One region of the Mesorhizobium sp. B2-6-4 genome, then DNA from elsewhere that is predicted to be linked to it. Evidence: predicted binding sites of a transcription regulator. Region 1 holds the regulator's gene; the other holds the start of a gene.
What was found. Region 1 encodes LexA, which represses DNA repair genes until DNA is damaged. Its sites were predicted from a motif close to TGTTCNNNNTGTGTTCNG; they were not measured.
Positions count from the first base shown of each region.

Region 2: recA (recombinase RecA) is a predicted target of LexA. The motif match lies at 1,606-1,623, and genes of this name have one in related genera.

Region 1 covers NZ_VFUE01000006.1:166,617-170,028, forward strand. The annotation lists gene FJ426_RS10495 (ComEC/Rec2 family competence protein) at 1-995, shown strand, start outside; gene lexA (transcriptional repressor LexA) at 989-1,732, opposite strand; gene FJ426_RS10505 (TetR/AcrR family transcriptional regulator C-terminal domain-containing protein) at 2,185-2,862, shown strand; gene kynU (kynureninase) at 2,859-3,412, shown strand, end outside.
Region 2 covers NZ_VFUE01000004.1:699-4,110, forward strand. The annotation lists gene FJ426_RS06560 (pseudouridine-5'-phosphate glycosidase) at 1-377, opposite strand, end outside; gene FJ426_RS06565 (carbohydrate kinase family protein) at 454-1,398, opposite strand; gene recA (recombinase RecA) at 1,681-2,778, shown strand; gene alaS (alanine--tRNA ligase) at 3,083-3,412, shown strand, end outside.

The DNA of each region.
Region 1 (3,412 bases):
TGCTGCTGGCGACAGGTGGGCTGGCGATGACCTCGATTATCGCGGGAAGCGCCACGGCGCTTTTCGCCATCTGGCATTTCCAGCGCGTGTCGCCGCTCAGCCTGTTCGCCAATCTTGCCGTCATGCCGATCGTTTCTGTCGTGATGTTCCTTGCGGTTGCCAGCGCGCTGCTGATGCCGTTCGGGTTCGATGGACCATCCCTTTATCTGATGGGCAAGGGACTGACCGCGATGATCGCCATATCAGGATGGATCTCGCAACGCTCGCCGGTCGACGCGGTCGGGTTGATTTCGCAGCAATCCGTCCTTCTGGTGGCGATCGCCCTGGTCATCGCGACGATGGCCACGACATGGCTGCGGCTGGCGGCACTTCCCTTCGCGCTCGCCGGCCTGTTGACCGTCTCGGACACGCGCACGCCGGACGTGCTGATTTCGGAGGATGCCCGCCTGGTGGCGTTGCCGATCGGCGGCGGCGAGCTCGCGATCAACCGGGCGCGCCCGAACGAATTCACCGTCGATAATTGGAAACGCGCGCTGAAGTCCGAAACCATCGTTGCGCCGGAACTGTTCGACAGCGGAGACCGACAGTTCGACATCTTCGATCCCGCGCAACTTCCGGCGGGAGCGCCTTTCTATTGCTTCACGGGCCTGTGCATGGCCCGGCATACCTCGGGGGCGATCATCGCGCAGGTGGAGGATCGCAAGGACGCCTGGAGGGCCTGCTCCTATGCGGATCTGATCGTCATCAACGACCCCGCGGGCTACGATCCCTGCCACAATCCGCTGGTTCTCGTCATCACCAAGCGGCAGCTCGCTCGTAAGGGAAGTGCCGCCGTCTTCTTCGACCAGCAATCGGCGACGGCACCGGCACGGGTCAGTTTTGCCGTCGACAGGCCATATCGGCCTTGGCACGAACAGCGGAAATTCTCACGCGAGGCAAGGGGACTGCCGCCTTACCGTAAACCCGAAAAGCCCACCGCCGACCCCGCTCAGTAGCGCCTGATCAGGCCGACCAGCTTGCCTTGCACCTTGACCCTGTCCGGTCCGAAAATACGTGTTTCATAGGCCGGATTGGCAGCCTCGAGCGCAATCGAAGCACCCTTTCGGCGGAAGCGCTTCAGCGTTGCTTCCTCCTCGTCCACCAGGGCCACGATGATCTCGCCGGGACTTGCGGTGTCGGCATTGCGGATGATGACCGTGTCGCCGTCGAAAATGCCGGCCTCGATCATCGAATCGCCCTTGACCTCCAGCGCATAGTGTTCGCCGCCCATGATCATGTCAGGCGGCACTGAAATGGAATGCGTCTGATGCTGGATGGCGTCGATCGGCACACCCGCTGCGATGCGACCCATGACCGGGATCGACACCGCTGAAACCGCATCGTCGTCATTGCCGGCAGCGGGCAGACGCGAAGACGTCGCCGGTTTGATCTGCCGGCTAGGGCTGCTGCCCTGTCCGAGGCTGCCCTGGATGACGCTCGGGGAGAACTTCTTTGCCGCGTTAAGACCCGGCGCGATCGAGTCCGGCAGGCGCAGCACCTCCAGCGCGCGCGCCCGGTTGGGCAGGCGGCGAATGAAGCCGCGCTCCTCCAACGCCGTGATCAGCCGATGAATTCCCGACTTGGAGGCGAGGTCCAGCGCTTCCTTCATCTCGTCGAAGGACGGCGGAATGCCGCTTTCCTTCAGCCGTTCATGGATGAACATCAAGAGTTCATGTTGCTTGCGCGTGAGCATGGCGGCCCCCAAAGGCATTGCACGAAGGGTCTGGAACCAGAATCAGAAAACAAACCCAGAACAAACACTATCTGTTCCAGTTGTGTTCCGCAACCATTTAAAGTTTAATGAATTTGTTAAGGCGACGGAAACGAAATGCCCTCCCGCAGCCAGCATCCTGCCAGCGCGGTCCGTCGTCAATGCGCTCCCGGGCCCTTTGAAACTATTTTGGTTAATGGCCTGTGGCCCGACCGGTCTCCACTCTTGGCACAAGCCTGCAAGCTGGGTGACCGGCAGGTGCGGGGTGCGTTTGGGCGGATTAGAAACCCCTGCGGCTCGTGAACGAAACGAAACCAAAATGCCAACTTCCGCCGGAAAACGGCCAGACACCACCACTGGTCGCGACGGGCTACGTTCGTTCGTTCGCTTGACGAAACCGTATAATAGTGTACGGTTTTCGAAGAGGAACACCAATGACCACGCCGAAGCAGGCCGCGCGACGCGAACGGATAGAGGAGGCCGCCTATGCGGTGCTCCGGGAAACCGGCTACAAGAGCGCCTCCCTGCTTGCTATCGCCAAGCGGGCATCGGCCTCGAACGAAACCCTCTACAACTGGTACGGCAACAAGCAGACCCTGTTTCGATCCTTGATCGAAGCCAATGCGGGAGAGGCAAGGAAGCTGCTGGAGGACGCCCTTCACCAGGCGCGCGATCCGCTCAAAACCCTGAACTTGCTCGGGCCAGTCCTGCTGACCCTCGTGACGGGCGACAAGGCGGTGGCGCTCAATCGCGCCGCGGCCGGCGACGTCAACGATACAGGCACGCTTGGCCAATCGATCGCGCAATTCGGCCGCAATACCATAATGCCGCTTGTTGGCGACCTGCTTCGAACCGCAAGTCGGGCCGGCCTGATCGCCTGTGACGATCCTGCCGAAGCCGCCGACATCTACATCAGTCTTTTGATCGGCGATCTCCAGGTTCGCCGGATCGTTGGGGTGCTCGAGGAACTGCCTCGGGCGGAAATCGAGCAAAGATCGCACCGGGCGTTCACCCTGTTCTTGCGCCTCTATGCGGCCAGCCCTTGCCCGGGCGGCAAAACAGCCGGCCCGTTTCCAGGGCGCTCTTCTCACCGAGGAACATCGCGACCATGAGCAAAATTCCCGATCTCGCAGCGATCAAGGCAATGGACACCGCGGATCCGCTGCGTGCCATGCGTGACCGCTTCACCTTGCCCCAGGGGGTGATCTATCTCGACGGCAATTCGCTGGGCGCCGCTTCGCCCGCCGTGTTCGGCGAGCTGCAGAAGGCCGCCACGCAGGAGTGGGCGCAGGATCTCATCCGCGCCTGGAACACCGCCGGCTGGTTCGACATGCCGGTCGAACTCGGCGACCAACTCGGGCGCCTGATCGGGGCCGCCGCCGGCCAGACGGTGGTCTGCGATACCACCTCGATCAACATCTACAAGGTGCTGCATGCGGCACTCGGGATGCGGCCGGACAGGTCAGTCATCGTCGCCGAGGGGGACAGCTTTCCGACCGATCTCTATATGGCCGAAGGCGTTGCCTCGACGCGGCCGGGCACGGTGCTGCGGCTCGAGGGTGTCGATGCGCCGACCATAGAAGAACTGATCGACGAGCGGGTCGCGGTCATCCTGGTCAACCACGTCAACTACAAATCCGGGCAGTTGCGCGACATGGCCGC
Region 2 (3,412 bases), on a different contig from region 1:
AACACCTTTATCCCAACCATATGCGCGGCGATCATTGTGGCGGCAACCGTGGTGCCGCCGGTGCGCCCTTGCGCGACGGCGAAGCCGAGATCGGCGCGAGAGAGCTTCATGGCGTCGCCGGTCATGGCGAGCGATTCGCGTTCTCCGTCGGAGAGGCCGATCTTGATGCGGCCCGCCACCACGGCGATCGTCGCCGGCACCGCGCCGCCGTCCGCAATGATCCTTTCCACGTCGGCCGCCATGGCGCCATTGTCGGGGTAGGGCATGCCGTGGGTTATGATGGTGCTTTCCAGCGCCACCACGGGCTTCCCGGCCGACAGGGCCTGCGCCACCGGCGCGTGGACATCGATGAAGGGGCGGGCGGTGTCTGGGGTCATCTTGATCTCCAATCCGGAGTGCGGCGCATCTTTTTGGACGCTCGATCGGCACTGCGGCACTGTGAACTGGCCGGTCTCATGCCATTTCCTGCTCTTCGGGCACAAGAGCCAGCGCTTGCGCGAAAGTCGCCGTGGTGAAATCGGGAACGGCGCCCGCGCTTTCAATAGCCAGCGTCGCGGCGGCGACGCCCTCGCGCAACGCCGCGCGCAAGGGCATGCCGCGCAGCAGGGCGGCGACCGTCGCGCCGGCAAGCGCATCGCCGGCGCCGGTGACGTCCACGACCTTTCTTGGAGGGGGCGGGACGACGGCAAAGCTGCCGTCGCGGTCGAAGCCCAGCACCGGGCCGCCGCCCGCCGTGACCACCGCGCTGTCGAGGCCGGCGCTTCTCAGCCCGTCGAGGATAGTTTTTTGAGAGGCGGCATCGTCAAGTCCGGCAAGCGCCACCGCCTCGCGCCTGTTCATGAAGGCGACGGCCAGGCCGCCGAGCACCGGTGTCAAGCGCACGACCTTGGCCGGTGAAATGGCAATGGCGAACACGGGCTTGCCGGCGGCAAGCGACACCAGCCGCTCCAGAGCCGCCGATGGCAGGTTGGCGTCGCACAGGACGGCATCGGCGGCGGCGATCTCCTCCCGCACCCTGGAGCGGCGGATCTGCTTTGCAAATGCCAGCTCATAAAGCGCCATGTCGGCAAAGCCGACGAGCAGTTCGCCCTCGCGGTCGATCAGCGCCGTATAGCTCGGCGTCGTGCGGTCGAGGAACACCGCGGACAGGTCGGCAATGCCTGCTTCGGCGATGGCGCGCGAAACCGTGTCGGCGGCGGCATCGCCGCCGCGCACCGACAGCAACGAGCCCGAGACGCCTCGCCGCACCGTGCTGCGCAATGCGTTGAAGACGCCGCCGCCAACGTCCTCGCGCATCGTGCCCGGGTTGGAGGCAGCCGGCACGTAAGCGCCGGACACCTGGCCGCGCCTGTCGATATGGGCGCCGCCCACCGCCAGGACTCTTGGAGATCTCACCATGCGCCGATATGACCTTTGTTGGCGGTCACGCACAAGCGCCATGCTGTGCGACGGAGCTTCGCAGGCAACAACCAGCGATTCGTGAGGCCGGCACGGCGAACCAGCCTGGCCTAATATTCGGGTCATGCTGGAGCCGAATCGTGAGACAAAAAAAGAACAAATCAGGATGTTGCTTATTTTTCAAATGCTTGATCCCTCTTGCCAAATGAGAACAAAAAAGGTACAAATAACCAAGGATTACGGATTGTCCGGCCTTCATTGACGACTACGGGGTGATGTATCATGGCTCAGAACAGCTTGCGGCTTGTAGAGGATAAGGCAGTGGACAAATCAAAGGCTCTGGATGCGGCGCTGTCGCAAATCGAGCGGGCTTTCGGCAAGGGCTCGATCATGCGGCTCGGCGCGAACGAGCAGGTCGTCGAGATCGAAACCGTGCCGACCGGCTCGCTCGGCCTCGACATCGCGCTTGGCGTCGGCGGCCTGCCGCGCGGCCGCATCATCGAGATCTACGGGCCGGAAAGCTCGGGTAAGACGACGCTGGCGCTGCACACGGTGGCGGAAGCCCAGAAGAAGGGCGGCATCTGCGCCTTCGTCGATGCCGAGCATGCGCTCGATCCGGTCTATGCCCGCAAGCTCGGCGTCGATCTCGAAAACCTCCTGATCTCGCAGCCTGACACTGGCGAGCAGGCGCTTGAGATCTGCGATACGCTGGTGCGCTCCGGCGCCATCGATGTGCTGGTGGTCGATTCGGTCGCGGCGCTGACGCCGCGCGCCGAAATCGAGGGCGAGATGGGCGATTCGCTGCCCGGCCTGCAGGCCCGCCTGATGAGCCAGGCGCTGCGCAAGCTGACCGCCTCGATCTCGCGCTCCAACACCATGGTCATCTTCATCAACCAGATCCGCATGAAGATCGGCGTCATGTTCGGCTCGCCCGAAACCACCACCGGCGGCAATGCGCTGAAATTTTACGCCTCGGTGCGTCTCGATATCCGCCGCATCGGCTCGGTCAAGGACCGCGACGAGGTCGTCGGCAACCAGACCCGCGTCAAGGTGGTCAAGAACAAGCTGGCGCCGCCCTTCAAGGTGGTCGAGTTCGACATCATGTACGGCGAAGGCGTGTCGAAGACAGGCGAGCTGGTCGATCTCGGCGTCAAGGCCGGCGTGGTCGAGAAGTCGGGCGCCTGGTTCTCCTACAATTCGCAGCGTCTCGGCCAGGGCCGCGAGAACGCGAAGCTGTTCCTGCGCGACAATCCCGATACGGCGCGCGAGATCGAACTTGCGCTCAGGCAGAACGCCGGACTGATCGCCGAGAAATTCCTTGAGAATGGCGGCTCCGAAGGTGGCGATGATGGGTTCGAGGATGAAGCCGGCGCGATGTAAGCGTTCGCCGGCGCAATTCAAGCGTTCGCCGGCGCGATCTAGCGTTCGGTTTATGGCCCGAGTTCGGCCATAATCCCGGTTCATCAATTTGAGCTTATGTAATCGAGTTCTGTAGTATTGCGTTTCGAACCGCCGGCCCCGTGCCGGCGGTTTGCGTTTTGGGTGGCTGGTGAACCGCGAATTGGCCGGCTTGCGTGTTTCTGGACAGGGTGCCAAGCGGCGGCTAAAAGGCCAGCTCCATCTTCTAAAGCAGAGCCCATTTTCCGCCGGTCCGGCCGGCGGCTCTCTCGAAAAGGCAGCATTCATGAGTGGCGTGAACGAGATCCGGTCGACATTTCTCGACTATTTCCGCAAGGAGGGTCACGAGGTCGTGGCGTCGAGCCCGCTTGTACCGCGCAACGATCCGACGCTGATGTTCACCAATGCCGGCATGGTGCAGTTCAAGAACGTCTTCACCGGCCTGGAGAAGCGGCCCTATTCGCGTGCCACGACCGCCCAGAAAAGCGTTCGCGCCGGCGGCAAGCACAACGACCTCGACAATGTCGGCTACACCGCGCGCCACCTGACCTTCTTCGAGATGCTCGGCAATTTCTCCTTCGGCGACTATTTCAAGGAGCGCGCCATCGAGTTGGCC